Regions from separate parts of the Bradyrhizobium brasilense genome, predicted to be linked through region 1. Evidence: riboswitches for the same ligand, from Rfam matches in the RefSeq annotation. Region 1 holds a riboswitch; each other region holds the start of a gene.
What was found. Region 1 has a riboswitch for cobalamin ahead of QA635_RS34435 (ribonucleoside-diphosphate reductase subunit alpha). Riboswitches for the same ligand answer to the same signal wherever they lie in the genome.

Region 1 (7,439 bases):
CGGAATGTAAGCGCCGGACGGATAAAATGGGCTTAAGCTTTGACGTGGCCCAATCTCGGGCCCGCCTGGCTGGGACCCCTCGCAGCTCGTTCGGCAATTTAGGTACCTCGAACCATGCAGCGATTTGTCTAAATCCTGCCCCGGGCGGGGTGGCAGGTTAAAGTTGCTCATGCGAGCCAACGACGAAGAGCGATCTTCCATTCCCGCTCGTAGCAGACCCATACAAATGGATCACTTTCGTGGACAGCGATCAGGAGGCGCTGGAGACAAGGACCTTGAGCGTCACGTCCACTAATGTGCTCTCGATCCGACGACGTAAACCGGTCAGGCACGCCACTCCACCGGTTCCGTCGCGGCGTGAAGGCATCAACAAGTTTACCGTCCGCGATGGGTGGCGCAATCGGCCCGTCGAAATCTTCGCGGTGGCGCACGCGATGTGAGAACGCCCGTCGGGTGCTCGAGTGCAGCCGACAAATGCGCTGGTTTAGCTAGCGACAAATACGCTCGTCAGTGTAAGCATCGAGCATGCTTGCGCGACCTGCGCGGCGGGGACGACCCTACCGCGTGGTGGCCTCGCAAGCTGGCCTTTCGTTGCAGCATTCTCCTGCGTCGATAGCGCCGCTACGACTAGGCGTAGGCACCTGCAGCTTGCGTGCGCTCGGATTCTATCCGTGCCTTGAGGTTATTCAGATAGTCCTCCGCGTAGGACTGGGCCATCGACACCGGCAGGTTGATGCCGGCCGTCGCCGCTTCTTGAATTGCCTGCTTCACCAAGCCTTCTCGAATCGCTATCTTGACCTCGGGGCCGGCGATGCAGCCCACGGCCTGCGCCGCAAGACTGAGCCTGGCTTCCTCCAGCGCCTTCTTCATGTTGCCGCCGCTGATCGCGGTGTGGAGAAGATTTGCAGCTTGCGCTTCGGCCTCGATCACCATTGAAGCAAGATCGGCCAGTTCGCCCAGCCCTGGAATGAAGCCGAGTACACCAACGGCCGTCGCTGTCCAGTCGAGTACCTTTGAGCCTACCTTGAGCACGTCATTAATTGCGTGCATGAGGGCGCCACCGTTCTTCTTGGGAGACTTGATGTCGGGCTGATCTGCCACGCCAATCATCATGTCCGCGGTGGCCTCCTGTTCGGCCAGCGTTTGAGCGGCATGCGTTTTCAATTGCGGAGCGGCGCGGTTCGCACCAGACATGTTGTTGAAGAACTGGTTGAAATCGTTTCTGCTGATGTTTCCGGAATCGACCGTATGGCCGCCGCCGAAGTCGAAAAACTTGTGGTGGGTTTTGTAACCAGTAATCGCGTTGTTCATCAACCCGAACAGCACAGGATCCGAGAGCAGCTGGGAAGCCGCGCTTCGCACCTCAGGGGAAAGGCTCTTGTCGTCCACCATACTCACGAGCTTTTCCCGGGTCAGATCGCCATTTCCAAAGAAAGCGTCCTGGTTCTTGTTGATCGTGTTTAGTGTGCTCAGCTCGGGTCGAGTGAGACTCATCGATGACGAAGCGACCTGCAGGAAGTCCTCTTTGTGGACCTTATCTATCGAGCCGCCGTACAACTGCTTCCATTGATCCGGGTGGTCGAGAAAATATTGAGCCGCCGCGAGGACCTGTGGGGGGCATTTGCCAATGTCGGCGTTGCCGTCCACGATGCGCCTGAAATCCGCAAGGCTCAAGTTCTTGGGCAGGTTATCGGAATAGCGGTAGAGTTCGCGCAAGGCATCGGTCAGTGTCATGACCGATGGCTCACCGTTCCCCGTACCGTCGGATGGCATGTAGTTCTGCTCGTAGGTCCGCGCCCGCTGCTCCTGGAACGCGGCAACTTGAGGGTGATGGTCGGAAAAGCCGCTGAGATCGCCCGCTTTGATCCTGCCGCCACAGCGGCCGTCGCCTTGCGAACCGATCGCATAGAAGAGCTCCGGGTCCTGTTGCAGTGCCTCGATCGCCGCCTTTAGATCCGGCGGTGTCGAGGGATCGTTGGCCAAATCTCCCAGAGACTTCCAATCAAGCGGGCATTTGTCCTTGTGGCGGTTCAGCACAGAGACAATCTGCAGTTCCGCACTAGTCAGCGTGCCACCGTTCCAGGTGATCCTTGAGCTTTGTACGGGCGCTTCCGCAATGATTGGGCTGCCGGCAGCACAGGACGGCTGTGGGTCATCCTGATATGCATCCAATGCTGCCCTTATCTCTGGTGGCAGGATATTCCGCGCCTCTTGCGTGAGTTCCTCAGTCAGTTGCTTGGTCGATTCTGTGGGGGCCCGCTCCTGCGGTGCTGCATGATCGCTGGTCGTGTCTTTCGACGAGAGGCTGGCCAGCATCGCCTGAAAGCTGGAAAAGTCCTGCACCGAGGAGGGCGGGGCGGGCATTCCGGAGAAAGCCACAGTTGAATTGGCGGTTGGCGATAGGTCGACTGACATTACACGTCCTCCGATGTAAGTGTGCACCACAAGACGGTCACCGGCGCGGCCCTAGATCGCGACGAACAGGGAGTGTTGATCGGCAGAGTTCAACAGGTTCTACCACTTGCATCCTGTTGCTCAGTGCGCCTTCAGCGCTCAGTTTCGCGACTATCCATGGGAACGCCGCCGTCTAAATATTCACGCCGTATGGTAAAACGGACAACCTTTCGAGAAGCTGACGGCACTCAGACGATTTCAAGGTGATTGATGAAACAGCCTTGCCCGCAAGGGACCTGGACGTATTTCAATGCCGGTGCCAGCTTCGCTTAGTTGCGTTCGCCTGGCCTGGTGCCATGGCTGAGTGCATCGAGTGCCGCTTGAATGCATCAAAGCTGATCGGATTCAAGATCAGTAGTCGATTTTGCGCCTCGTGCGCGTCGGATATGTAAAGCACCCGCCCATCGTAGTACCATTGAAAATTATAGAGCTTGATCAAGCGGTCGAGAAATTCTCGCGGTGGGAGTTCCGGTAGCCGCCCGCGAATCCGCCCCTTCACCCCAGTACTTGCATTGACCCGGATATTCCGATTGTGACCGAATTCCTGCAGTGCGGTCGCGAGGTCCTGATCCAGAACGTGTAACTGTAAGGCGTCGATGGCAGCGTCAGCGGCGCGCCGAGCGTCCTTGGCGACGTCAGGCAGGTGAAAACAGGAACACATAGTACTTTCTTCAAGATGACAGCCTCCGAGATCGGATGAGTATACCTGCTATTTTCACGACAGGATCGACACCAAAATTCGTCCCAAATTTGGAGGCCGATACTTTCTTTCTAAATCGAAAGCAGCCGCGGTCATCAGGTAACGAACGTTCGTCAGCTTTCGGTCAGCTCGCTTCTCTAAGTGCTGGCCCATTCGCGCTCACGAATGCTGCCAATCTTATCACGCGACAGAAACGGTTCTTCTCATGCTGCCTGCCGTTGCCTCGACTGCTCTCAACTCGGCCGAATGTATCTCCAGCGGCTGTTCATCGGTGCGGGACCAGTTTCATGATAGTCTTACGCAGGCGGATGCTCTTGTCCGCTTGCCGCTTCTGCTGTCGCATCGGCGGGTGTAAGACCGACCTGTATACCAAAGTGCGGGCGAGTACGAAGGCACCTGTCGTCGACTCGCTTGCAAATGAGATGGGAGGAATTGCGTTGCGGATGGATTTTTCGCGTATTAATCGGTCTAAAGCTATATTCTATGATATTTATGCTTCTGATGATCCGAGGGCATATTTCTCGATCCTCGGAGACTTGGATTATATGATCCCGGACGTGGCTGAGCCGGTTGTGCGCCAAATCCTGGCAGCGAAAGCTTCGGCAACTGGCCTTAAGCCCATCGTGCTCGATGTTGGATGTTCATACGGCATCAACGCAGCGGTGCATCGCTTTCCGCTGACCTTCGGGGGCTTGCGTCACCGCTACGCCCGGCGTGAGATGAGGGCGATCAGTTCTGAAACACTGGTGAGTCTCGATCGCAATTTTTATGCAGCCTGGCCTGATGTCGGGGTGGCGCGCTTTATCGGCCTCGATGTGTCGGCACGGGCGATCAGCTATGCAAAGACTGTTGGCCTCTTGGAGCAGGGCATCGTCGCTGACCTTGAAAAGGAGGCGCTATCGACGGATAGCGCGCGCATTCTCCGCTCCGTGGATGTTATCATGTCAACCGGATGCATCGGCTACGTTACCGAGAAGACGTTCAGCGAGATTCTCGATGCGACAGAGAAGCAACCATGGATCATCTCCTTCGTGCTACGAATGTTCCCATTTGAATCGTTGGCCGAAGCGTTTGCAAAGCGTGGTCTTGTGACAGAACGTCTTACCGGCGCGACGTTTATCCAGCGTCGCTTTCGCGATGCTGAAGAGTTTGAAAGTTGTTTGGCCAGCTTGGCGGCCCTTGGCGTGGATGCGACCGGCCTCGAATCAGAAGGGCTGTTGCATGCGGATCTGATCTTGTCTCGCCCAGAGGCGGATGCGCGGGCCACGCCTCTGGAAGACGTTGTCACCGTCGCCAGCGGCAGGGGACGGCCGATTGGACCCCGTTACGTTCATGTTGAAAGCAACGAGGGCTTTCAGGTTGCGCTGGAGCCCTGACAGTTAAGGACCACTGTGCAGCGCGCGAATCTCTTCGGCGCTGGATCAAGACGTCGAAAAACAAGGTCATTCTGTGTCGAAGGCGCGCCAGAGCCAATGTTGTTCGCCGACGATGGATAACGACTCGTCCAGATGCCGTTTGTCGCGGCGAGCGCTGCTATTCAGATCGGAGAGCGCCTTGCCGAATTCCCTCTCTACTGACGCGCGGTTTCATAGATCGCATCAATGCGACACGTGGGTCAGAATTTCCTCGACTGTGCGCAAGCTCAACGGAAACCGGAAAGGCAGCCCAACGGCATCTCCAATCATCTGCAGCGGAAGTGACAGCGGCGATAGAGTGGTCCGGGCAGGTCGGTATGTTTTTGCCTTCTAAATCTTGATCTCTCCAATTGACGAATCCCGGCGCGTAGTGCCTATCTATAGTCAGTCACGGTCTTCCGTTCCCCACACCTTGTAGGGCGGAAGCTAAGAGGGAACCCGGTGCGCCAAAACGGCAACTCCGGGGCTGCCCCCGCAACTGTAAGCGGCGAGCGGTTGTCATCATGGTCACTGGCGCGACACAGCGCCGGGAAGGCCGACAGCCGCAGTGACCCGCGAGCCAGGAGACCTGCCGCGACCGAATGAAAGTCCTCGGGCGGGGTGCTCCGGTGGGTCGCTTGCAGCCGGGGACATTTGCCCGGATTCCTCGCAAGTCGTCCGCCCGGCCCGCGCCTAACATCGCGGGGTTGCCGATGTCGCCGTCTTACAATTTCGATCAGCATGGTCATCTCATTGAGCCGCCGCACGGGCAGCGGCGCCCAGCGCAGGCAAGGCCTACCCCGCCTAAGTTTGGTCTTGTGTTGCCATCGCCAGCTCCGCTGCCGCGCCCCCTTGCGCCATCGCCAAGGCCGGCCGATCTCAAGCTCGATCGGACGCGCGACGACCTGGTGACGCCGTTCGGCAAGCTGACGGTGACCGACCGTTACCTGCTCGCCGGCGAATTGCTCCAGGACATGTTCGCGCGGGTGTCTTGCGCCTTCGCGGATGATGTTGCGCATGCCCAACGTCTCTATGATGCGATGTCTCGGCTGTGGTTCATGCCGGCCACACCGGTACTGTCCAACGGCGGCACCACGCGCGGTCTGCCGATCTCGTGCTTCCTTAACTCGGTGTCGGACTCGCTCGAAGGCATCGTCGGCACCTGGAACGAGAATGTCTGGCTTGCCTCTAACGGTGGCGGCATCGGCACCTACTGGGGCAACGTTCGCTCGATCGGCGAGAAGGTGAAGGGCGGCGTTACCTCGGGTATCATCCCGTTCATCCACGTTATGGACGGCCTGACATTGGCGATCAGCCAGGGCTCGTTGCGGCGCGGCTCTGCGGCGGTCTATCTCGATATCCACCATCCCGAGATCGAGGAGTTCCTCGAGATCCGCAAGGCGTCCGGCGACTTTAACCGCAAGAGTTTCAACCTGCACCACGGGATCAACGTTACCGACGCGTTCATGCGTGCCGTGGGCGCCGGCACCGCGTTCGCCCTGCGCAGCCCGAAGACCAACGATGTCATCCGCGAGATCGACGCCCGGCAGCTGTGGCAACGCATCCTGGAGAACCGGCTGCAGACCGGCGAGCCTTATCTGTTGTTTATTGACACCGTGAACCGGTCGCTCCCCAAGCACCAGCGCGAGCTCGGCCTCAAGGTCTCTACCTCCAACCTGTGCAGCGAAATTACCCTGCCGACCGGCATCGATCATCGCGGCGAGGAGCGCACCGCGGTGTGCTGCCTATCGTCGCTCAACCTCGAGACCTGGGACCAGTGGAATGAGAAGCCAGGCTTCATCGAAGACGTCATGCGCTTCCTCGACAACGTGCTGACCCACTTCATCACGGTGGCGCCGGACGGCATGAAGCGTGCCCGCTACGCCGCCTTGCGCGAGCGCTCCGTCGGCCTCGGCGTCATGGGCTTCCATTCGTTCCTGCAGGCCAAGGGCATTCCGATGGAAAGTGTCGTGGCCAAGTCGTTCAATCTGAACATGTTCCGGAAAATCCGTCGCGATGCCGACGCGGCATCCGTGACGCTCGCGCGCGAACGTGGGCCGTGCCCGGATGCACTGGAACGCGGTGTGATGGCGCGCTTCAGCCATAAGATCGCGATCGCGCCAACCGCCTCGATCAGCATCATCTGCGGCGGGACTAGCGCTTGCGTCGAGCCGATCCCGGCCAACACCTACACCCATAAGACCTTGTCCGGTGCCATCTCGGTGCGTAATCCGCATCTCGCCAAGCTGCTGGCCGCCAAGGGCGCCGATACTTCGGAGACCTGGCAGTCGATCATCGCGCACGAGGGTTCGGTCGCCCATCTCGACATCCTGTCGGAGCACGAGAAAGCGGTCTTTCGCACCGCCTTCGAAATCGACCAACGCTGGATCGTCGAGCTTGCCGCAGACCGCGCCGCGTTCATTTGCCAGAGCCAGTCGATTAACCTCTATCTGCCGGCTGACGTCGATAAGTGGGACCTTCACATGCTGCATTGGACGGCATGGAAGCGCGGGGTGAAGAGCCTCTACTACTGCCGTTCAAAATCGATCTCGCGCGCGGCGTTCGCCGGCAACATCGCTGACGGCGACAAGGCGGCGCCGCCGCAGCCGCCGCAGCGGCACACTGACTATGAGGAGTGCCTCGCATGTCAGTGATCGATCTCTCATCCGTCGATCCGCGCACACTGATCGGCAAACGGTGCGTCGGCCTCCTCGACTCGACCGGCAGCTATGACGTCGATCGCTACGCCTGGGCTTACGAGTTCTGGAAGCGCCAGCAGCAGACCCATTGGATGGGCGAGGAGGTGCCGCTTGGTGCTGACCTCAAGGATTGGGCGTCGGACCGCGTTACCGACAGTGAGCGCGCGCTGCTCACTCAGATCTTCCGTTTCT
Region 2 (7,439 bases), 1.7 Mb from region 1:
ATAAGCTTCATCGCTGACGCCGCGGATCTGGAGATTGGCGCGGCTGGTCAGGTCGATCAGGCCATTGCCGTATCGCGCCGACAGCTTGGCGATTCCCGTTGCCTGCGCCGCGTCCAGCCGTCCGCCGCGCGGGCGAATGCGCACCACGAGGCCATCGCCTGATAGCATCGGCCGCAGCGCGCCTGGACACCAGCCCTTGACCGCAACCGCGCTCATGAGGCCTCCTGCAGCGCAGCCGCGATCGAATTGCGCCGCGTCTGCCAGAGCGAGGCTTCATGCAATCTCGTGAAGCAGGTTTCGATCGCAGCCAGCGCCGCCGGGTTCTCGCGCGCCATGAAGCCGCGAACCTCGTCATTGCCGAGCGTCGCATCGTAGTAGAGATCGAACAGATGCGGCGGCACCGCGCCGGCAAGATGGGCGAACGCCGCCATGTGCTCCAACGTCGCTGTGATTTCGGCGGCACCACGGAAGCCATGGCGCATCATGCCCGCGATCCAGGCAGGGTTGGCCGCGCGCACTCGCACCACCCGTGAGATTTCCTCGGTCAACGCCCGGGCATACGGCTGATCCGGCCGCGTCGCATCGAGGTGATAGAGCGATGGGGCTTTCGTGCCAAGGCGCCTCGCCGCCGCCGCGATGCCCGCCTCGTGCGCGGCGTAGTCGGCCGCCAGCAGCAGATCGGTCTCCGGCAGATCCTGGGTGTGAACAAAACTGTCCGCAGCCGCGAGCCGCGCCTCGATGCCGGCGCGATCGGGCCGCATCTCGCCGTCGGATGCGAGAGCCCACGACGATGCCGACAGCCATGCTTCGCCGGCCGCCTCGCGCGCCTCCGGTGTGAAGACGTCGGGGACCGACGAAATACCAACACCATAATGTCCGGGGCGAGGACCGAACACGCGCGCGATGCGCTGCCGATAGGGATTCTCGTCCGCCTCGTCGCTGCGTTCGGACAACGCCTCCGCCGCGGCTTCGAACAACTGGGCCAGCCCTGAGAAGACGTCGCGGAACAGCCCCGACACCCGCAGCGTAACGTCGATGCGGGGACGGCCGAGCTCCGCCGGCGCGATGATGTCGTAGCCCGACACCCGCCCCGATCCATGATCCCAGCGCGGCGCGATGCCCGCGAGGTGCAGGGCCATCGCAAAGTCCTCGCCGGCGGTGCGCATCGTCGAGGAGCCCCAGAGATCGACCACGAGTCCCTTCGGCCAGTCGCCGTGATCCTGCAAGTGACGGCGCAGCAGCTCCTCGGCGAGTTTCACGCCCTGCGCATGCGCCGACGGCGTCGGCACCGCGCGCGGATCGACGGCAAACAGGTTGCGTCCGGTCGGCAGCACGTCGCGGCGCCCGCGATAGGGCGAGCCCGACGGCCCCGGCGCCACGCGCCGACCCGCGAGCGCATCGCGCAGCGCCGCCCTCTCCGCCTCGCCGCAGGCGCCCTGCCCGAACACATGCAGGCCGTCGCCGAACTGGCTTTCCTTGAGGTCGCAGACGAAACGATCGATCTGCGGAACGGCCTCGGCCGCCGAGACCGACGCCGCGAGACCGAGATCGTCCTCCAGCCCGGCGATGCGCGCTTCGTCGCGGATCGCAGCGATCAGGCGCTGCCGCCGCGCCGGATCGAGACCATCGGCGGTCGAATACTCATCGAGCAAGCGCTCAAGATTGCGCAAGCCTTTGGGGACCGCGGCCTGTGCCAGTGGCGGCGGCAGATGACCGATCGTCACGGCACCGATCCGGCGCTTGGCCTGCGCCGCCTCGCCGGGATCGTTGACGATGAAGGGATAGACAACAGGCAGATCGCCGATCAGCGCCTCCGGCCAGCATGCGGATGACAGCGCAACCGACTTGCCGGGCAGCCATTCCAGCGTGCCATGCGCGCCGATGTGCACGACGGCGTCGATGGCCTGCCGCCTGAGCCACAGATAAAACGCGACATAGGCGTGGCGCGGCGTGCGCGCCAGATCGTGATAGTCGGCGTCGCGCTGCCCTACCTCACCGCGCTCCGGCTGAACGGCAATGACCGATTTGCCGCAGCAGATCGCCGCGAAATGAAATGCGCCGTCACGGCAATCGGGATCATCTTCCGGCGCGCCCCATGCGCGGCTGAGATCGTCCTGCAGCAGCTCGGGAAGGCCGGAAAGCGCCGCGCGATAGTCGGCGACGTTCCACGTCAGGGTCCTGCGCAAAAGAATGTCGCCCAGCGACGCCACCGGCTCAAGGTCAAATCCGGCGGCCGCGAGATCAGCCAGCATCGCCCCGACCGAGGCAAGCGCATCGAGGCCGACGGCATGCGCGACTTGATGTGGACGGCCGGGATAGTTCGATAGCACCAGCGCAAGCCGCTTCTCCTGTGTCGGCTTGCTGGCAAGCCGATGCCAGGCGGCCACGCGTGCGGCAATTGCAGCGACGCGCTCGGCATCCGGTCGATGTGCAAGATGCGCGAACTGCAGCTCGGGATCGCGCTCACCAGGCGACTTGAAGCTGACGACGCCCGCGAACAGGCGGCCGTCGACCTCCGGCAGCACCACATGCATCGCGAGATCGCCGGGCGACAGACCGCGCAGCGATCCGGCCCAATCCTCGCGCTGCGCCGTCGACAAAGCGACCTGGAACACCGGGCATGATGCGGCGTCGAACGGCGTCGCGCCGTCGTCACCGGCCGCGGAAAACGCGGTCGCATTGACGATGGCCGCTGGAGCGCATTGCGCGAACTGAGCGCGCAGCCAGTCGGCCACGCCCGCCGCCTTCAGCGAGGTGACGAACACGCCGTGGGCATCAAAGCCCCTCTCACGCAATGCATCGATCAATGCATCGACCGGCTCGGTGTCGCCGGCCGCGAGATAAGAACGATAAAACGTCACCAGCACGCGCGGCCGGCCGTCCGGTGCCGGCAACGCCGCGACGGCACCGCGCCGGGGATCGTAGACGCCGATCTCGGGAAGATCGATCTCGCCGACCACCGGCCCGGCATAGAGTCCGGACGCCAGCGCCAGTTGCGCGATCACGGCCTGCGCGGCAACCGGGCCGCCCTTGTCGCACAGCACCTTCAGACGGCGCAGCGTCGAGACCGGCAAGGTCGAGAACTCATCCAGCCGCAGATCGTCGCGGCCATCGGCCGGCAGCACGACCAGGGCGATGCCGCGCTCCTTCGCCAGCCGATGCACCGCGGCCAGCCCGTACGACCAATAGGGCTCGCCGCCGATCAGCCGAACCAGAATGCCACGCGCGTGCGACAGCGTCCGCTCGATATAGGTATCGACCGACAGCGGATGGCGCAGCTCCGCGAGATTGGCGAGCCGCAGTGACGGCAACGCGGCGCGGCCGCGCCGCCAGCCGGCCGCGAAGGCAGCAAGATCGCTGTCGGAAAACGACAACACCACGAGATCGGCCGGATCCTGGCCGAGGTCCCTTGGCGTCGCGGTCTCCTCAAGGCCGCGGCTCTCGCGGAAGACGACGTGCATCAGACACCAAGCCGTGCCCTGATCGCGGCTTCATCGATGTCGGCATGTTCGCCGATCACGACGAGCTTCGACTGCCGCGCCCGGGCGCCCCAGGGCATGTCGAACTGATGCCTGACCCGCTCCCCGACCGATTGCACCAATAGCCGCATCGGCTTGCCTTCGACCGCGATGAAGCCCTTGGCGCGCAGCACGTTCTGCTCGCGCGCCAGCCCCTTGATCGAGGCGACCAGCGCGTCGACATCCGAAACTTCCGGAAGATCGATCACAACCGAATTGAAATCGTCGTGCTCATGTTCCTCCTCGCCATCGTGATGCGACGGCCGCGCCGCGAGATCGTTTTCCGCCGCCGCCCCGAGCCCGAGGATCACGCGCGCGTCGATCGTGCCGTCGACGACCGGCAACATCGGCACCTCGCGCGGCATCTCGGCCGCGATCACCGCTTTCGCTGCCTTGATCCCCTCCGCCCCGGCGAGATCCGCCTTGGTCAGCAGCACGATATCGGCACAGGCGATCTGGTCCTCGAACACTTCCGACAGCGGCGTCTCGTGGTCGAGATTGTCGTCCGCTGCACGCTGCGCATCCACCGCGGCCGGATCAGGCGCAAAACGGCCGGCGGCGACGGCCTCGGCGTCGGCGAGCGCGATCACGCCGTCGACCGTGATCCGCGAACGGATCTCCGGCCAGTCGAACGCTTTCAGCAGCGGCTTCGGCAGGGCGAGCCCCGAGGTCTCGATCACGATGTGATCGGGCTTCACGTTCCGCGCCAGCAACTGCTCCATCGCCGGGATGAAATCGTCGGCGACGGTGCAGCAGATGCAGCCATTGGCGAGCTCGACGATGTTCTCGGCCGGACAATTGGCGTCGGCGCACGACTTCAGGATGTCTCCGTCGACGCCTTCGCTGCCGAACTCGTTGACCAGCACCGCGAGCTTCTTGCCGTTGGCATTGCGGATCAGATGCTGGATCAGCGTCGTCTTGCCGGAGCCGAGGAAGCCGGTCACGACCGTGACCGGAATTTTGGCGAGCGTGGTCATTCTGCGGCCTCCGGCACGACGGGAAGAGGTGGAATGCGGGCGAGCGATTGCTTGCGGAAGATTTCCGGACGGCTGCGCCACGGCACGATGCCGTCGGGCGCCGCCGCATAGGCGGAGGCACCGGCAATCACATCCGCGGCATTATCAGCGGACAGTCGGCCGTAGACATAGGACCAGCGCCCCGGCGCGCTGAGCGCGACCGAGCAACCCTGGCTGCAGGCCGACAGGCATGCGACGGGAACCAGATTGACGTCATCGGGCACGCCGGCCTCGACAAGCGCGGCATGCAGGCGTGCACCGGGCGCGAGCTCACCTTCCGCCGGCGTCTGGCCGGCGCGGCAGGTGATGCAGACATGAAGTGTAACGCTCATCGCCCTTCCTGGATTGACAGCGGGAAGCGATGAGGCACACGAACCGATTTTGGACAGGTTCGTTCCCCGTCGCGGAACACCCCGTCCGCCGGTTTCACAACATGCTGCGTTGGCAGGTCTCCCGGCTTGCGGAGCAGGTTTTACCCTTCAATGCCCACCTTCCCAACCCCGCATGGAATCAGTGGCTTGGGCATCTCTCCGGTCACGGTCGCGGGGGCGGCTGCGCTTCGGGCCCGATTTAGCGGAGCCCTATCGCATTCCCTCTTCGCCTGTCGTAGGACAGGAACCAACGCGGGACCACCATTCGTCCAAGCCTCGCACTTGTCAAGCCGAAGGAATGTGATGACTTCTGATGGAAAGGACGCTGAAGACGGCGCCGTCGGCACCGATCTTTCGCTGGATACGCGCCACGCGGACAAGATGGCGAAAAAGAAGGCCGCCCGCGACCGCATCATGGCGACCAAGAGCGGTGAAAAGGGCCTGATCATCGTCCATACCGGCGCCGGCAAAGGAAAATCGTCCTCCGCGTTCGGCATGATCGTGCGCTGTGTGGCGCACGGCTTTCCCTGCGCCGTGGTGCAGTTCATCAAGGGCGCCTGGGATACCGGCGAGCGCCGCCTGCTCACCGGGCATTTCGGCGATCTCTGTCAATTCCACGCTATGGGCGAAGGCTTTACCTGGGAGACGCAGGATCGCGCCCGCGACATCGCGGCGGCGCAAGCCGGCTGGGAGAAGGCCAAGCAGCTGATCGCAGACCCGAGCCTGCGCATGGTCGTGCTCGACGAGATCAACATCGCGCTACGCTACGAGTACCTCGCGATCGCCGACGTCGTCGAGTTCCTGACCACGTCGAAGCCGCCGATGACCCATGTCGTGCTCACCGGACGCAACGCCAAGGAGGAGCTGATCGAGATTGCCGATCTCGTCACCGAGATGACGCTGGTGAAGCACCCGTTCCGTTCCGGCATCAAGGCCCAGCCGGGCGTCGAGTTCTGACAGACATCACCATGGCGCGCGCATTGATGATCCAGGGTGCGGGTTCGGACGTGGGCAAGTCGCTCATCGTCGCCGGCCTTGCGCGTGCCGCGCGACGGCGCGGGCTGCGCGTGCTGCCGTTCAAGCCGCAGAACATGTCCAACAACGCCGCCGTCACCGTCGACGGCGGCGAGATCGGCCGCGCGCAGGCTCTGCAGGCGCTCGCCGCCGGCGTCGAGCCGCACACCGACATGAATCCAGTGCTTCTGAAGCCCGAAACCGATGTCGGCGCCCAGATCATCGTGCACGGCAAACGGATCGCCACCGCACGGGCGCGCGAATATGCCGGCATGAAGCCGTCGCTGATGGCCGCGGTGCTGGAGAGTTTTGCGCGCCTGAAGCAGCGCGCCGACCTCGTTCTGGTCGAGGGCGCCGGCAGCCCCGCCGAGGTTAACTTACGCAAGTCCGATATCGCCAATATGGGTTTTGCGCGCAAAGCCGACGTGCCGGTGGTGCTGGTCGGCGACATCGACCGCGGCGGCGTGATCGCGCAGCTCGTCGGCATCAAGACGGTGATCGCCCCTGATGATGCGGCGATGATCCAGGGCTTTGTCATCAACAAATTCCGCGGCGATCCGACATTGTTCGATGACGGTTACCGCCTGATCGAAGAGCGCACCGCCTGGCGCGGCTTTGGCGTGCTGCCCTGGTTCGTCCGCGCCGGCGAACTTCCGGCCGAAGATGCGCTCGGGCTCGGTGAGGCGCGCAAACCGGGCCAGTGCAAGATCGCGTTCCTTGCGCTGTCGCGGATCGCCAATTTCGACGACCTCGATCCGCTGAAGCTCGAGCCCGGCGTCGATCTCGCGATGGTCCGTCCGGGCGAAGCCATCCCGGGCGATGCGAAGCTCGTCATCCTGCCCGGCTCGAAATCGACCCGCGGCGATCTCGCCTTCCTGCGCGCGCAAGGCTGGGACATCGATCTCCTCGCGCATCATCGCCGCGGCGGCCATGTCCTTGGCCTGTGCGGCGGATACCAGATGCTTGGACACAGCGTCGCCGACCCCGATGGGATCGAGGGTCCCGCCGGCGAAACGCGCGGCCTCGGTCTGCTCGATGTCACGACCACCATGACCGAACAGAAGACGCTGACGCGCGTCAGCGCAGTGCATGCCGCGACCAGCCAGCCGATCAGCGCCTATGAAATCCATATCGGGCGCACCGACGGGCCGGATCGCGCGCGGCCCTTTGCATCACTCGACGGTACGGCTGAGGGCGCTGTCTCCGCAGATGGGCGCGTTCACGGCAGCTATCTGCACGGCCTGTTCGCCTCGGACGATTTCCGCAAGGCGTTCCTTGCACAACTCGACATCGCGGCGGCTGATCAGCCCTACGGCGCCAGGGTCGAGAGCGCACTCGACGCACTTGCCGGGCACATCGAGGCCCATCTTGATGTCGAAGGCCTGCTCGCACTGGCGCGTTAGAGCGAGATGATTCCTGGTCGAACAGCGACGGCGCTGTACCCCCTCTCCCCGCACGCGGGGCGAGGTGACGCTGAGATCGTCGCTAGACCGAAGACAACACGGCGGAAAGGCGCGACC
Region 3 (7,439 bases), 620 kb from region 1:
TCCAAAGTGCGATGCGTACGTTGCAGGCATGCCCTACCAATCTTGGCTTTAGGGCCGCTATCGCCATCAACAATGCGGATATTTTGAGCCAGCGCAAGGCCTATCCGCCAAGTGTCCGGTAATCGGTTGGAGAGGGAAGAAAGGCACTCCGAATGCGACCGGACTTGGCACAAGCCTACGGGCAGCAACGGCTGCCGCGCTACACCAGCTATCCGACGGCCCCCCATTTCTCAGCTTCGATTTGCGAATCCGACTATCAAACGTGGCTCAAGTCGTTGGGCGCGCAGCAATCCGCATCGATCTACGTGCACGTGCCGTTTTGTCGACGCATGTGCTGGTATTGTGGCTGCCACACTTCTGTCACGAAGCGCCAGGAGCCGATCTCGTTCTATGCAGCGGGACTGCGGACCGAAGCTTACCTCGTTGCAGAAACCCTTGGCCGACGGCAACCGATCTCTCATATCCACTTCGGGGGCGGCACCCCGACGATCATGACACCTGAAACGTTCGCTGATCTGGTCGGTTCGTTGCGCCATTCATTCGCGGTCCTGCCTGATGCCGAGATCGCCGTAGAGATCGATCCACGCATGTTGAGCGAGCCGATGGCCGACGCTCTGGGCTATTGCGGGGTCAACCGGGCGAGCCTTGGTGTCCAGAGCTTCGATCCAGTTGTTCAGCAGGGCATCAACCGTCTGCAGAGCTTCGGACAGACCGCGACCTCGGTCGATCGGTTGCGCCGTGCCGGCGTCGAACGTATCAATTTCGACCTGCTCTATGGCCTGCCCCGGCAGACGGTCGCTTCGTGCCTGGATACCGTCGCCAGATGCCTCGAGCTTCATCCGGACCGGTTTTCGGCCTTTGGCTACGCGCATATTCCTTCCTTCAAGAAGCATCAACGTCTGATCGATGCGTCCACCCTGCCCGACAGCGTCGCGCGCCACGTCCAATCCGAAACGATCACGGAAGCTTTGGTTGATGCGGGATATGTCCGCGTCGGAATCGATCACTTCGCCCTACCGGACGACAATCTCGCCCTGGCGAGCCAGGAAGGCAGGTTGAGGCGCAATTTCCAGGGCTATACTGACGATAGCGCGGACACCTTGATTGGTCTGGGCGCCAGCGCCATCGGCCGTATGCAACAGGGCTTTGTCGCGAACGCCCTCCCGACAAAGGACTACCTCGCTCGCATCAGCGAGGATCGGCTCGCCATCGCAAAGGGCTATTTACTGACTGACGACGATCGCTTCCACGCCGAGATTATCGAACGAATCATGTGCGATTTGACAGTCGATCTTTCCGAGACATCCCGCCGTTACGGCCGGGATCCAAGCTTGGCCGTCGTTGATCGTTCTCGCCTCGACGGCCTTATCGCCGATGGCGTCGTGGTGATGGATGATGGCCGGCTTTCGATAGCCGGTGGCGCAGAGTTCCTGGCCCGGAGCGTCGCATCGATCTTCGACGCTCACCTTACTCGGAGCGGGGCTACACATAGTCTGGCGGTCTAAACCAGACTAAGCCGAACCGAGCCGTTTCAGATCCGAGCTCGACATCACCAAACTGGTTTATGCTCTGGATCGCGAGCAGTCGCGGCGATCAGGAGCACGCTGATCGGCATCCCATTTGCGGACCCCTCTGCGTCGAGCCGCACAAGATTCCCAACAGAGGTTGGAACAAAAACCTGACTAGACCAATGACTAGCCAGAGCCAGATCAATAGCAAGCCGCAGATTGCATTGGTCACCACGATAAGATCCTTGCTGTACGCGTTATCGTATGGTCCCGTTGATCGAGCCCATCGTTTCCGGCAGAAAAGCGTACCAATGTGCGCTTGGTGCCCGTCCGTGATCGGCCGGCACGACCGCCCCACATTGCTCAGCCCTGCAACGTTGCGAAAGTACTCATCAGCGACAAACCCTGGTGTAGATTTCTAATCCCAGGCTATAGGGGCCGCATACCAGGGCATGATTGAGCTACGCTGAGCTTGCGCCTTAACTGGGGTCAGATTTCGGCGGATGTCCCCGCCGTAATCGAACCATCGGCGCCCTCCTTCCGCCGATGGAAGTCAGCACGTTGCCTAGCAGCGTCGCTCCTCCCGGACACACTTCCGCCCGGCCGCTAAAGGCGGCCGGGCCTTTTTCCCGATCACCAACGCTTTTCACGATTATCGAGCCCGCAAATCGTTGGCACGCGATCGGCCTTCTCGACGAAAGACTAGGCCCAGATCAACGGTCGGCTGGAGTGAATGCAGCGCGTAGTTCGCGGGCGGCGGAGACCATGTTCACCAGCGCCGGGCGAACCTCCTCCCATTTGCGCGTCTTCAGGCCGCAATCCGGATTGACCCAGAGTTGCGAATCCTGCAGCCGCTTTCGAGCCAAAGCGACAAGCTCTTTCATCTCGCTCGACTCGGGCACGCGCGGAGAATGGATATCGTACACACCCGGCCCGATTTGATTTGGATATTTGTAGTTCCGGAACGCGTCGAGCAGCTCCATTTTCGACCGCGAAGTCTCGATCGAGATGACATCCGCGTCCATTGCAGCAATCGCATCGATGATGTCGTTGAATTCCGAGTAGCACATGTGGGTATGGATCTGGGTTTGATCGGCGACGCCCGATGAGCAGATGCGGAAGCAATCCCCGGCCCACTCGAGATAAGCCGTCCACTCCGATCGGCGCGGCGGCAATCCTTCGCGCAGCGCAGCCTCGTCGATCTGGATCATGGCCGCACCAGCATTTTCGAGATCGCCGACTTCGTCTCGGATCGCGAGCGCAATTTGACGACAGACCTCGGCTCGGGGAATATCATCGCGAACAAACGACCAGTTCAAGATCGTGACTGGTCCGGTCAACATCGCCTTCATCGGCTTCTTAGTTAGGGATTGCGCGTACCGCCACCAACCCACGGTGATCGGCTTCGGCCGTGAGACATCGCCAAACAAGATTGGCGGCCGGACACAGCGCGAGCCATAGGATTGTACCCAGCCGTTTTTGGTAAATGCGAAGCCTGCGAGTTGTTCGCCGAAGTACTGCACCATGTCATTGCGCTCGAACTCGCCGTGCACGAGCACGTCCAGGCCGATGTCCTCCTGCCAACGTACGGCACGCGCAGTCTCCTCCTTGAGGAACTCGTCGTATTGCCCGTCGTTCATCGCGCCTCGCGCGTGTGCTGCCCGGGCATTACGGACCTCTGCAGTCTGCGGAAACGATCCGATCGTCGTGGTAGGAAACGCCGGTAGTTTGAAGCGCTTGCGCTGGATCTCGGCACGACTGGCAAATGGACTGGCGCGCCGGCGCGTGGTCTGGTTGATCGCTCTCATCCGGACGGCGACATCGGCATCTCGGATCTTTGGCGAAGTCCCACGCTCGGTGGTGATGCGCTCCGATTCCGCAAGAGCGCCGGCAACATTCTGATCTCCTGCAAGAGCCCGCGCCAAGGTCGCAAGCTCACGAATCTTCTGAACCGAGAATGCAAGCCAACTCTTGACGTCTGAAGCGAGCTCCGTCTCGAGTTCAACATTGACCGGCACGTGAAGCAACGAACAAGATGGAGCGATTTGTATGCGATCCTTGCCGAGCTTCGTGATAGCGGGATCGAGCCGCTGGCGCAGTGCCGACAAATTCGTTCGCCACACATTGCGGCCGTCTATCACGCCGAGCGACACGACGAGATCACTTCGCTTGGCGGAAATGATCCGGTCCAATAACGCTGGCGCCCGAACCAGATCGACGTGCAGTCCGGCGACAGGTAGGCGCAAGGCGGTGGGAAGATTGTCGCCGAGGCCGCCGAAATAGCTGGCGACCATGATCTTGATGGCCGGCCCTTCCCTGGCGAGCCGGTCATAGGCATGTAGCAAGGATTTTCTTGATTCCACATCCAGATCAAGAACCAGGCAGGGCTCGTCGAACTGAACCCAATTTGCCCCGCGTTTGGCCAATTCCTGCAGAACCTCGATATAGACCTGTATCAGGTCATCCAATAGTGACAGTGGCTGGAACGCAGGATCAGCACTCTTGCCTAGCTTTAGGAATGTGACCGGGCCGATCAGGACAGGGCGAGTCTGAAAGCCAAGGGCTTTGGCTTCCTCATACTCCTCGATAGGCTTGCGAGAGGACAGCCTGAAAGTCTGTCCGCGGTGAAATTCCGGGACCATGTAATGGTAGTTGGTGTCGAACCACTTGGTCATCTCCTGCGCGGGTGCGCCATCGCCGCGAGATCCATGGCCGCAACTCGCACCCCGGCTGTCGTATTGTGAACCGCGTGCCATGGCGAAATACGTCTTGAGGGAAACGGGCTCGGCTTTCGAGGCGTAGACTTCCGGGATGGCGCCGACCATGACACTGGTGTCGAGCACCTGATCGTACAGCGAGAAGTCGTTCGACGGAATGACGGTGACACCGAGGGACTTCTGGCGCGCCCAGTTCGCGGCACGTAGGCCGGCTGCATCCTCGAGCAACTGCCGTTCGCTAATTCTCCCGGCCCAATAGCTTTCGAGTGCGACTTTGAGCTCGCGCCTTGGACCGATGCGCGGCGTTCCGAGCGTGGCAACCGGAAGTGAGAGAAGAGACATACCGCTAACCCCGTGTTGGGGCAAAGGCCATGGCGGACGCAGGCAGGAGAAGTCGCCCGAGCGACGGCTGCTTGGCGCACCACCGGGACACCCCGCCCGTGGATGAACATATTGTCGGGGCAGGTCTCCTGGCTCGCGGGTCATTGCTGCTGTCCGGCCTTCCCGAAGCCGCGCGGGCTTCAGTGACTTTGTTGGACAGTGGCTCGCCGCTCACAGTTGCGGGGGCAGCGCCGGCATTGGCACCGGCTTCCCTCTTAGCTCCGGATCAAACGGAAACCGGAGAACCTCGACGACTTGGATTATCGGCAAGAGAACGCGGCCGTCAACCTCTCAAATTGGTACTGCGGCCTGTCTTACGCGAATGACGCTCCACGGCCGCGCTTGATCACGACGTGGACGCCACTCTCCAATCATAAGATATCGGAATGGCCATCTCGGAGGCGCGTGGCGTCGGGCGGCGTGTCAGATCCATGGAAGAGACGACGCGGCCTGCAGGTGAAGGTCACCGCGCCGAGCGGGACGCTTTCATGCGGCCCGGCTTTTGAACGATTCATCGAGCACGCTTCGATGCGCCCTTTCTTCTCCACCAATATCCATGGATCGGTGACGAATAGGCGCAAGAGGTATTCGCTAAATCCCGCAGCGTGCTCAGCGGACGTGTCGATGTGCGACCAGCCAATCCTGGTAGGCGTCACGCCGACGTTTTGGTGATACTGGCCAAAGCAAGCATATTGAATCACCACAACCAAAAGAGAGCCTCGCATGAAAATGGCTGTTTGGAGCGCCCTCGGCGTCTTTGCTGCTGCCGTCTTTACGGTCGGTCTGTTCGGCTGGATGGCAAGGCCTTTTATGAGCCGCCCCGTCAGACAGATGCTCTCGGAAGTGTTGAGTAGTTCAAGCCGAAGCTAGCAAGACCTGAGGCTTCTCTCTTGCCGGTCGACACGGCTGCGTGGAAGCGCAGCTCCTCTAATGTCGACTGCAATGACGAGCAGGTAGACGACGGCCCATAACGTTGCGCGACCGGAGAATCCCACGTCTCGTCCGCTTGGTTGATCCGTGAAGTTCCTTAACGTCGATTCCAGATCGCTCGCCACTGAAGGGCGGCTCCGCGTTGGTGTAGGCCGCAAAGTGCAAAGCACAACAGGCTGGGGCGCCCTCCATTCGTAGTAGCGGCAACGCCCCCGGATCACACGGATCGATGGCGGCATACCTGCTCCCAATTGTCGTCAAGACTCCGGCAGCGAGGCATTCGCCCGCTGTCGAAGATTCCTGCGTGACAAGAATCATTCACGGAGGTCGTGGCGAATAAGCTGAATGGTAACATTAGAACGTGCGCAGGTCGGTAAGTCGACAAAGACAGCACAAACCTGCCGCGAACTGCCGGTTATTGCCTGGCACGAACAATGCAAGTCCTCATCATGTTCAGGCTTCTCCTCCTGGGCAGGTCCAGCATTGCAAATTGAGGCTTTGGCTGACCACTGAAGTTAGCGGCGCGTGACATCGAGGGACGGCGCCTGCTCGCGCGGGACATCGGCAGGCGCCTGCGTCACGTTGCCGCTAACTTCTTGCGATCTGCGCATAGCACGCTGAGGAAGACGCGCCGCTTTGGATTGACGTGTGGATGATAACCAGATGAGCCGGACGCAATGAAGAAAAAACCTGGAAGGCGCGTGCTTTGGTTCTGTATCGCCCGGTCGCTGATCTGCCTGGCCGGGCTGGCGTTGACGAGCAACAATGTTCGCGCCAACGACCACGCGCTTGTCGAAAGGGTCAAGTCAACGTGGCGAGCGCAAGATGGTGAGACTATAGAACAAATCATTTCCAAGGTCTCGAAGGTGGCTCACTTTGTGCCTCGATCGTGGGGAGTCGCTGAAGGAATTGACCGAACAGAGTATGTTTATTTTTCATGGACCAGGCACCCGGACAATAGATCAGACGAACAGTACGCTATCACTTGGAAGATCGCGACTGACGGGACGATTAAACTTGCGTCGACATATGCAAAGCCGATTGAATTGGGCTGGCGCGCCTTGGCGCTCTCGTTGATCGCCAGTGAAGTCACAGATGGCGAAAGGGACGCAAATCTTCAGTTTCTGCATGATCCGGCCAACTTCAACTTCGTGACGACTGCGCAAGGCAAACTCGGCAACCTTCTGCGGCACGGCCGCTGCCATATCATTGAACCCGTCGCAGTGGATTACGTGTCGAAACCCAATGACAAACCGACCGAGAAGGGCGATCTGTGGCGCGTTCTGCTTTTGGTGAACTGTAAGATCCCAGGACCCCATTATTTTACCCACAACGGCGTCATCACTTTCGAGAAGGGCGAGGGACAAGATTGGGAGCCGCAATCTTTCTTCGCCAAGCGAATCGCGGCTTATCCTCCAGGCTCCTGGTTCGATCGGATAGAGCCAAGTGAACGGGAAGCAATAGAAAGGGCGCGAAAGGCCTCGGCCAATGGTCACACAAAGCAAGATCGCGGCGCAGCTCCTTGACGCTGAGCGCCCCGGAGTAGCAGCAAAGCACACGCGTTCGGAAGCGCTGACTTGTCCTGTAACGTTTTTGCGACAAACCGCGAGCCTCTCGCAGCTCGTCATAGGGCAGCACCGTTGCTCTCGGCCCATTCCGCGAAGCAAGCGATGCCATGACCAGGCGCCCACGTGCCAGCTTACGAGAGCCGGTTTAGCCCTCCCCGCTCACATGCAGCGAGCGGGCGCCAATCTGCGACGCGGCCAGCTCTAGATCCATTCTTCGGGGGAGTTGGCCTAGCGATGCTTGCGGCCCCTGCTCTGACCAGGCGTGCGCGCAGCGCATCGCTTCAACGGACAATGGCACCCGCAGGAGCGTGACGCCGAAGGCGGCACGCGGGAGC
Region 4 (7,439 bases), 2.3 Mb from region 1:
GCGTAGTCGTAGTAGAGCGCGTTGAACAGGTTGTTTACGCTTAGCGACCAGAAGAAGCGGTCAACTTGCCCGCTCAGCTTGATATCGGCGGTGGCGTTGCCGGGAATCCGGCTCTGGGTGTTGGCCTGGTCGTTGTCCATGATGCGCGAACTCCAGGCCCGGACCGTGGCGTCGAACACCAGATAGTTCTGCCAGATATTCCAGGTGACGCCGAGATTGCCGGTGTAGCGCGACACCAGCGGCACGTCATTGCCGGTCCAGATGCCTTCGCGGAAGACGGCGCGGGTGATCGCCATGCCGCCGCGCAGGGTGACGCTGTCGCTGACCTTGAGCGCCGCGCTGGTTTCGGAGCCGTAGCGGCGGGTGGGGTCGAGGTTGGTGTTGAAGAACAGCACCGGGTTGAAATGGATCTCGTTCTCGAGATCCATCAGATAGACGCTGGTCTGGACCTGAAACAGGTTGGTCTTGACCCGGAAGCCGCCCTCGACGTCCTGCGATGTCTGGGTCTTGAGCTGGAAATTCTGCGGGATCGGGGCGAAGGTCAGCGGGTCGAATGACGGCCCTGATGCAACGCGCTCGTCAACATCGGGCGTGCGGAATGCGCGGGCCGCGCGGCCGAACACCGAGAAGGTGTCGGTCAGGCGATGCTCGACGCCGACATGCAGCGCGTATTGCGTCTCGTTGCTGTCGAGCGGCGCCGCCTGCGCATCGAACGCAAAGGGCGCATTCGGGTCGTAACGATCGCGCGCCGAGATGCTGGTATTCTGGACGCGCGCGCCGTAGGAGATGTCGGTCGTTGGCAACAGGCCCAGCGTATGTTGCCAATAGCCGGCCACGCTCTGCTGCTCGATATTGTAGATGTGGAACGGGTCGACGCCCTGATAAGCGCCGCGCGCCTCGCGGAATGTCGAATCGTAATAGTCGATGCCGGCCAGGATCGTCGACGGCATGCCCAGCATCACATTCTTGACGCTGAGCCGCGGCGTCAGCGACCAGGTCTGCAGCGCGGCATCGTTGTACGTCGAGGCGAAGCTGATGGTCGGCACCGTGCCGAAGAAGCCGCTCTGCGTCTCGCGCTGCCGCCAGCCGCCGTCGACGATGAGGTCGACGCCGTTCATCAGCGTCCTGGTGAAGCCGGCGGTGACGCTGGCGGTCTGCTGGTTGGCATAGTCGAACGGCGTCGCGGCGCCCCGGCGATCGGTGAGCAGTTCGTTGACGCCGATCGACGGATCGACCAGCCGTCCGCCAGGCAGGCCGAGCTTCTGGTCGCTGCCGGTGACGGTCAAGAAGGCGGTGAGATCAGGCGTCGTGTAGTTGATGTTGCCGACGGCGTTGCGCTGGTCGAGCGCATTGTTGACGCGGTAGCCGTCGGACTTGATGCCGTTGCCGTAGAACGAGGTGGACCACGGGCCGGAATTGAGTGCGGCGGAGACCGCGGCCATGCGGGTGTTGAACGAGCCAACTCCGGCCTCGGCCCGCATCGTCGTCGGCGGGCCGCCGACGCCGGTCTTGGTGATGATGTTGACGACGCCGCCCACCGCGTTGTCGCCGTAGAGCACCGCGCCGCTGTTGCCGCGCGTGATCTCGATGCGCTCGATCGAATCGAGCGGAATCGTGGTGAGGTCGAAGCCGGCCTTGTCGACGTCGTTGAGGCGGCGGCCGTTGAGCAGGAACAGGGTATTGTCGGTCGCGAACGCGCCGAAGCCGCGCAGGTCGACCGACGTCTTGGCGCCGTTCGGTCCGCCATAGGGCGTTTGCAGCTGCACGCCCGGCACCTGCGCGAGGATCTCGGGCAACGACTGCACCGGCGAATGGGCGATGTCATCGGCGGTGATCACGGCCGAGGAGGTGCCGACAATGCCGGCGAACTGGCGGCCGCCGGTGCCGCCCGTTCCGGTGGCCACACCGGTCCCTGTCGTGCCCGATCCGGCTCCGCTGCCTGTATTGTTGCCTTGCGAGGTGCCCGGCGCCGGGCGTCGCGGCGCCGGCGCTTCGCGAGCGGCCGGCCTGGCGCGCGTGACGTTCTGGTCGCCCGGCTTGGTGACTTCGATCGCCGGCAGCTGATCGGGAGCGGGTGCCTGCTGCGCCCGCGCTGCGGAGACAAGGAATGCCGGCGCGATCATCGTCGCCGGCGCGATCATCGTCGACGCGAGCAGAAGCGCGCGGCGCCGCCGATGGAAAGGGAAGGAGAACATAAGCAAGGCCTCGGCAACGTCAGTGGCACGTCACCGCGAACCAGTCTCACCATCGTGCTCACAGCATCAGGTGAAGCTCATGCCTGTACTCCCCGACCGGCAGCATCGCGTGTGACCACGGCTGACGGCAGGTCTCCTGGCTCGCGGGTCGTTACCCTTCGTCGCCTTCCCAGGACCGAGATTCCCAGTGGCCTGTGACGAAGGATTCACCGCATACAGTTGCGGGGGCAGCCGCGGCGTTGGGGAAGTTTCCCCGTACCGCATTCCCTTTTCATCTCATGAAAGAACCGTCATGTTCATCTAGGGTTCGGCCGGGCAGCAAAGTCAATCCGGCGGAAGTCGGGCAATGGCCGTGCGGCCACGGTTTTTGTCGAGTGTCGCTTGTCTGCCACGACGATCGCTGTAAGAGCATGGATCCGATGAGCGTGCAGGATTTTGCCTTGGCGGCCGAGGTCGCGGCGCGGCGCCGGTGGGGCGCCACCGCGGCGCTGCTCGCGCTCGTGGTCCTGCTGTGCGTGCTCTCGCTCGGCATCGGGCCGGTGCGGCTGTCGCCGCTCGCGGTCATCGAGGCGCTGTTCGGCGGCAGCAGCGATGTGGCGCAGGTGATCGTGCGCGAGATCCGCCTGCCGCGCACCATTCTGGCATTCGCGATCGGCGGTATTCTCGGGCTGTCCGGTGCGGCGCTGCAAGGGCTGCTGCGCAATCCGCTGGCCTCGCCGTCGCTGTTCGGCGCGCCGCAATCGGCCGCGTTCGGCGCGGTGCTGGTGATCGCGCTGGGCCTCGCCGATGTGCGCTCCTACGCGCTGCCGGTGGTGGCGATCATCGCCGCCTTCGGCTCGGTGTTCGCGCTGCTTGCGATCGCCGGCCGCAATGCCGGGCTGTTGATCCTGATCCTCGCGGGGCTCGCGATCTCGAGCTTTGCGGGGGCGGCGACCGCGCTGGTGATGAATCTCTCGAGCAATCCGTTCGTGGTGTTGGAGATCGCGTTCTGGCTGCTCGGCTCGCTGGAGGACCGCAGCTTCCAGCACGTGGCGCTGGCGCTGCCCTTCATCGTCGCAGGCGCCGCCATCCTGCTCAGCCAGGCGAGCGACTTTCGCGCGCTGACGCTCGGCGAGGAGGCGGCGCAGAGCCTTGGCGTCGACGTCGGGCGGTTGCGGCTTTTCGTGATCACGGGCGTGGCGCTCGGTGTCGGCGGCGCGGTTGCCGTGACAGGCACGATCGGTTTCATCGGCCTCGTCGCGCCTCATCTGATGCGTCCCGTGATCGGTCACGATCCGGCGCGGCTCTTGGTGCCGAGCGCGCTCACGGGTTCAGCGCTGTTGCTCGCCGCCGACATCGCGGTGCGCATCATTCCTTCAACCTCGGACATCAAGGTCGGCGTGCTGACCTCGATCATCGGCGTGCCGTTCTTCCTCTATCTGATCATGCGCGAGCGCCGCGCGCTCGGCGGAGGCGTGGCATGACGTTGCTCTCCGCCGCCGCGCTCAATGCCTCGCTCGGCAGCCGCAAGGTGCTGCACGATGTCTCGCTGTCGCTGCCGTCGGGCCATCTGGTCGCGCTGGTCGGCCCGAACGGCGCCGGCAAGACCACGCTGCTGCGTGCACTGGCCGGGCTGATTCCATCGGGCGGCGAGATCCGGATCGGCGGCGATCCGCTGGCGTCGCTGCCGCTGCGCGAGCGTGCGAAACGCTTTGCCTATCTGCCGCAGGGGCACATGGTGCACTGGCCGCTGCCGGCGCGCGACATCGTCGCGCTCGGCCGCTACCCGCACGGCGCGACCGATCCGGCACGGCTGTCGCAGACGGATATGGAGGCGGTGCTGCGGGCGATGCAGGCGGTCGACGTCACTGAATTCAGCGATCGCCGCGTCACCGAACTCTCCGGCGGCGAGCGCAGCCGCGTCGCGCTGGCCCGGGTGCTCGCGGTGGAGGCGCCGGTGATCCTCGCCGACGAGCCGACCGCCTCGCTCGATCCACGCCACCAGATCGACGTGATGCAGAAGCTGCGCAACGTCGCCGACACCGGCGTGCTGGTGATCGTGGTGACGCATGACCTGGGACTCGCCGCGCGCTTTGCCGATCATGTGCTGGTGCTCGCGGAGGGGCGGCTGGCAGCGCAAGGCGCGCCTGTCGAGGCACTGTCGCAGAGCGTCCTCGCCAGCGTGTTCCGGGTCAGCGCCTATCGCGCCGAATTTCAGCGCGAAGCCGTCATCGTGCCGTGGGCGGACGTCTGATGTGGTCACGGCCTCACCACAAGCTCAGTTCACCTCTCCCGCTTACGGGGGAGGTCGCTGCGCTCGACGAGCGCAGCGGGTGGGGGCTCTCTCCACGATATGGCTCGCGGCGAAACCCCCACCCCAACCCTCCCCCGCAAGCGGGAGAGGGGGCGCACCTTCAGCGTGGCAGCCATCTCGCTTCGCTTCATCTTGGTGCGGTGGTCGCGATACTGCTGTGGCTTATTTCCGCCGGCGCCGCGTTCGCCGCCGGACCGCGCATCGTCTCGATGAATGTCTGCAGTGACCAGCTCGTGCTGTCGCTGGCCGATCCGGACCAGATTATCGGCCTCAGCCGCTTCTCGCGAGATGACTGGCAATCCTGGGCCGCGGAGAAGGCGCGAAACTTTCCGCGCCTGTCCGGCGAGGCCGAGGACGTGCTGCTGCTCAAGCCCGACCTCGTCGTGGTCAGCCTGTTCGACAAGCGCGCGACCCGTGATCTGTTGAAGGCCCACGGGCTGCACGTCGTCGAATTCACGGTGCCGCGCACGCTGGACGAGGTGAAGAACCAGATCCGCGCGATGGGCGATGTGGTGCAGCATCCCGATCGCGCAGAGGCCGAGATCGCGCGCCTCGATGCGGCCACCGCCCGGGCGCGCGCGGCGGCGAGCGCGCATCACTACCGCGTGTTGCCGCTGGAGCGGCGTGGCTTTGTGCCCGGCGACGGCAGCCTGGTCAGCTCGCTGCTGGCGGCAACCGGTCTCTCCAACGCCGCCGGCGAACTCGGCGTCGGCGCAGGCGGGTTTGCTTCGCTGGAGGCGATTGTAAAACTGCGGCCGGATTTCATCCTGGTGTCGGAAGCCGGCGACCGCGCCGAGGATGACGGTCGCGCCTTCCTGCTGCATCCCGCGCTGGAGCGCTTCTATCCGCAAAGTAAGCGCATCGTGCTGCCGGAGCGGCTCACGGTGTGCGGCGGCGTGATGCTGGCGGATGCGCTGGATCGCCTGACGGAAGAGTTGCAGCGAGTGACGCAGTGACCTTCCAAACCCGTCATCCTGAGGAGCGGCGAAGCCGCGTCTCGAAGGATGCACGGCCCGGATACTTCCAGGAGTTCGCGGAAGGAGTGTGGCCGTCGCCCTTCGAGGCTCGCTTCGCTCGCACCTCAGGGTGACGGTGAGATATTTGCGAGCGGGCTAAAGGGTTATGAGACTATCCCATCACCACCGGCCCGCCGGCCTTCTTCCACGCATCGATGCCGCCATCGATATGCGCGGTGTTGGCCAGGCCCGCCTTCTTCGCGGCGGCCACCGCCATTGCCGAGCGCTCGCCGAAGGCGCAGAAGAACACGACGCGGCGGCCGGTTGCGGCCGCGACCTCGCGCAGCATGCCGCCGGGCTGCAGGGTGGCGCAAATCCCCGGATAGGGCGCGTGCAGCGCGCCCGCGAGCGTGCCGTGCTTGGCCCGCTCGGCGCTCTCGCGCAAATCGACCAGAAGGATATCGGGCCGGCCGAGGCTCGCGATGGCGTCGCGCGCGCTGAGGGAGAGGCCCTCCTTGGCGAGTTCATCCTGGTGCAGGCCGACATGCATGTTGGCGGGCACCACGACGTCCATCAGCTTCGGGTTCGGCAAATTGAGGTTGTTCATCAGCTCGACATAGTCGTCGATCGATTTGACCTGCAGCCGCGGATTGTAGCGCTTCTCCTCGCCGATGGTGGAGACGGTATCGCCCTTGTAGTCATGCGCGGGGAACACCATGGTCTCCTCGGGCAGCTTCAGCAGGCGGTTGAAGATCGAATCGTACTGCGCCCGCGCGCTGCCGTTCTGGAAATCGGTGCGGCCGGTGCCGCGGATCAGCAGCGTGTCGCCGGTGAAGACGCGGTCGCCCATCAGATAGCTGTAGGAATCGTCGGTGTGGCCGGGCGTGTACAGCGCCTCGAGGCAGAGGCCCTCGATCGTCACCTTGTCGCCGTCGGAGACGCGCATCGACACAACGTCGGCCTTGCTCTGCTCGCCCATGATGGTGATGCACTGGGTGCGGTCGCGCAGCTCGCCGAGGCCGGTGACGTGATCGGCGTGCAGGTGCGTATCGACGGCCTTGACCAGCCTGAGGTCGAGTTCCTGCAGCAGCTTGCAGTAGCGATCGGCCTTCTCCAGCACCGGATCGAGGATCAGTGCCTCGCCGCCGGCGCGGCTCGCGAGCAGATAGCTGTAGGTTCCGGATACGCTGTCGAAGAGCTGGCGAAAGATCATGACGGCTTACCTATTCTCCGGGCCGAGTCACATGGAGGATATTATTCCATAGATAGGGTCAGTTCAAAGCAAATCCATCCCCGCCCCAGCCGGATCTCGTCACCCTGAGGAGCGCGCTCTTGCGCGCGTCTCGAAGGGTGGACGGCCCGGGTCTTTCCGCGAATGGGACAAGGCATCTGGGCCGCGCATCCTTCGAGGCTCGCTCCGCTCGCGCCTCAGGATGACGGGATATGCATCGCGGTCGTGGAAGAGACGAAGTTACGGCCGCACGTAACTCCAGCCCTGCTCCCGCGGGCGCGCGTTCGCGCGACCCGTTGGCTCGCAATGACGACGGGGCCGTTACGGTCGGACCAGCGTGTATCCGTTCTCGGTGAGCAGCAAAATCTGCGCGACGCCGACCTGCACGGGGGTGGCGGCGGCGATGTAGTCCGGCCGCTTGCCGCTGTCGCGTTCGATCGTGTCGACAGTGTTGAGGCAGATGTCGACCCGCGCGCCCTGCGCGACTACGCTCTCGACCAGCTTGCGGTTCGGGTTGTCGGGCTTGAGCAGGTCGATGCCCGGGCCGAAGGCGACGATCTCGACCGCGACCTTGTCGGGATCGTAGTGCCTCATCAGATTGTTAGCGACGCTGATCACGAGGCCCTGCTTCCTCGGATCGTTGTCGGAGAGCTGCAGCACGACCTTGTGCTCGGCGAACGGCTTGTCCTGCAACGGCGCCAGCTGGGCGTGCACGAGCGGCGTCGCCAGCGCGAGCGCAGCAAGGCCGAATGCCGCGATCAGCG

Region 2: it holds a riboswitch for cobalamin, as region 1 does, so the genes downstream of both, QA635_RS27070 (DUF1636 family protein) here and QA635_RS34435 (ribonucleoside-diphosphate reductase subunit alpha) in region 1, are expected to answer to the same signal.
Region 3: it holds a riboswitch for cobalamin, as region 1 does, so the genes downstream of both, metE (5-methyltetrahydropteroyltriglutamate--homocysteine S-methyltransferase) here and QA635_RS34435 (ribonucleoside-diphosphate reductase subunit alpha) in region 1, are expected to answer to the same signal.
Region 4: it holds a riboswitch for cobalamin, as region 1 does, so the genes downstream of both, QA635_RS03325 (TonB-dependent receptor) here and QA635_RS34435 (ribonucleoside-diphosphate reductase subunit alpha) in region 1, are expected to answer to the same signal.

What each region holds. Positions count from the first base shown of each region.
Region 1 covers NZ_CP121669.1:7,460,849-7,468,287, reverse strand. The annotation lists gene QA635_RS34455 (hypothetical protein) at 240-440, shown strand; gene QA635_RS34450 (HrpF/NolX family T3SS translocon protein) at 628-2,415, opposite strand; partial or broken gene QA635_RS34445 (nodulation protein NolW) at 2,774-3,132, opposite strand; gene QA635_RS34440 (class I SAM-dependent methyltransferase) at 3,598-4,530, shown strand; cobalamin riboswitch at 4,944-5,159, shown strand; gene QA635_RS34435 (ribonucleoside-diphosphate reductase subunit alpha) at 5,367-7,202, shown strand; gene QA635_RS34430 (ribonucleotide-diphosphate reductase subunit beta) at 7,193-7,439, shown strand, end outside.
Region 2 covers NZ_CP121669.1:5,736,160-5,743,598, forward strand. The annotation lists gene cobG (precorrin-3B synthase) at 1-216, opposite strand, end outside; gene cobN (cobaltochelatase subunit CobN) at 213-3,461, opposite strand; gene cobW (cobalamin biosynthesis protein CobW) at 3,461-4,495, opposite strand; gene QA635_RS27070 (DUF1636 family protein) at 4,492-4,866, opposite strand; cobalamin riboswitch at 4,961-5,172, opposite strand; gene cobO (cob(I)yrinic acid a,c-diamide adenosyltransferase) at 5,209-5,862, shown strand; gene QA635_RS27080 (cobyric acid synthase) at 5,874-7,322, shown strand; gene cobD (threonine-phosphate decarboxylase CobD) at 7,405-7,439, opposite strand, start outside.
Region 3 covers NZ_CP121669.1:6,843,893-6,851,331, forward strand. The annotation lists gene hemN (oxygen-independent coproporphyrinogen III oxidase) at 153-1,505, shown strand; gene metE (5-methyltetrahydropteroyltriglutamate--homocysteine S-methyltransferase) at 2,222-4,567, opposite strand; cobalamin riboswitch at 4,669-4,871, opposite strand; gene QA635_RS31945 (hypothetical protein) at 4,978-5,316, opposite strand; gene QA635_RS31950 (nodulate formation efficiency C protein) at 6,214-7,062, shown strand.
Region 4 covers NZ_CP121669.1:746,125-753,563, forward strand. The annotation lists gene QA635_RS03325 (TonB-dependent receptor) at 1-2,195, opposite strand, end outside; cobalamin riboswitch at 2,305-2,502, opposite strand; gene QA635_RS03330 (FecCD family ABC transporter permease) at 2,615-3,658, shown strand; gene QA635_RS03335 (ABC transporter ATP-binding protein) at 3,655-4,428, shown strand; gene QA635_RS03340 (ABC transporter substrate-binding protein) at 4,629-5,444, shown strand; gene QA635_RS03345 (MBL fold metallo-hydrolase) at 5,617-6,657, opposite strand; gene QA635_RS03350 (DsrE family protein) at 6,997-7,439, opposite strand, start outside.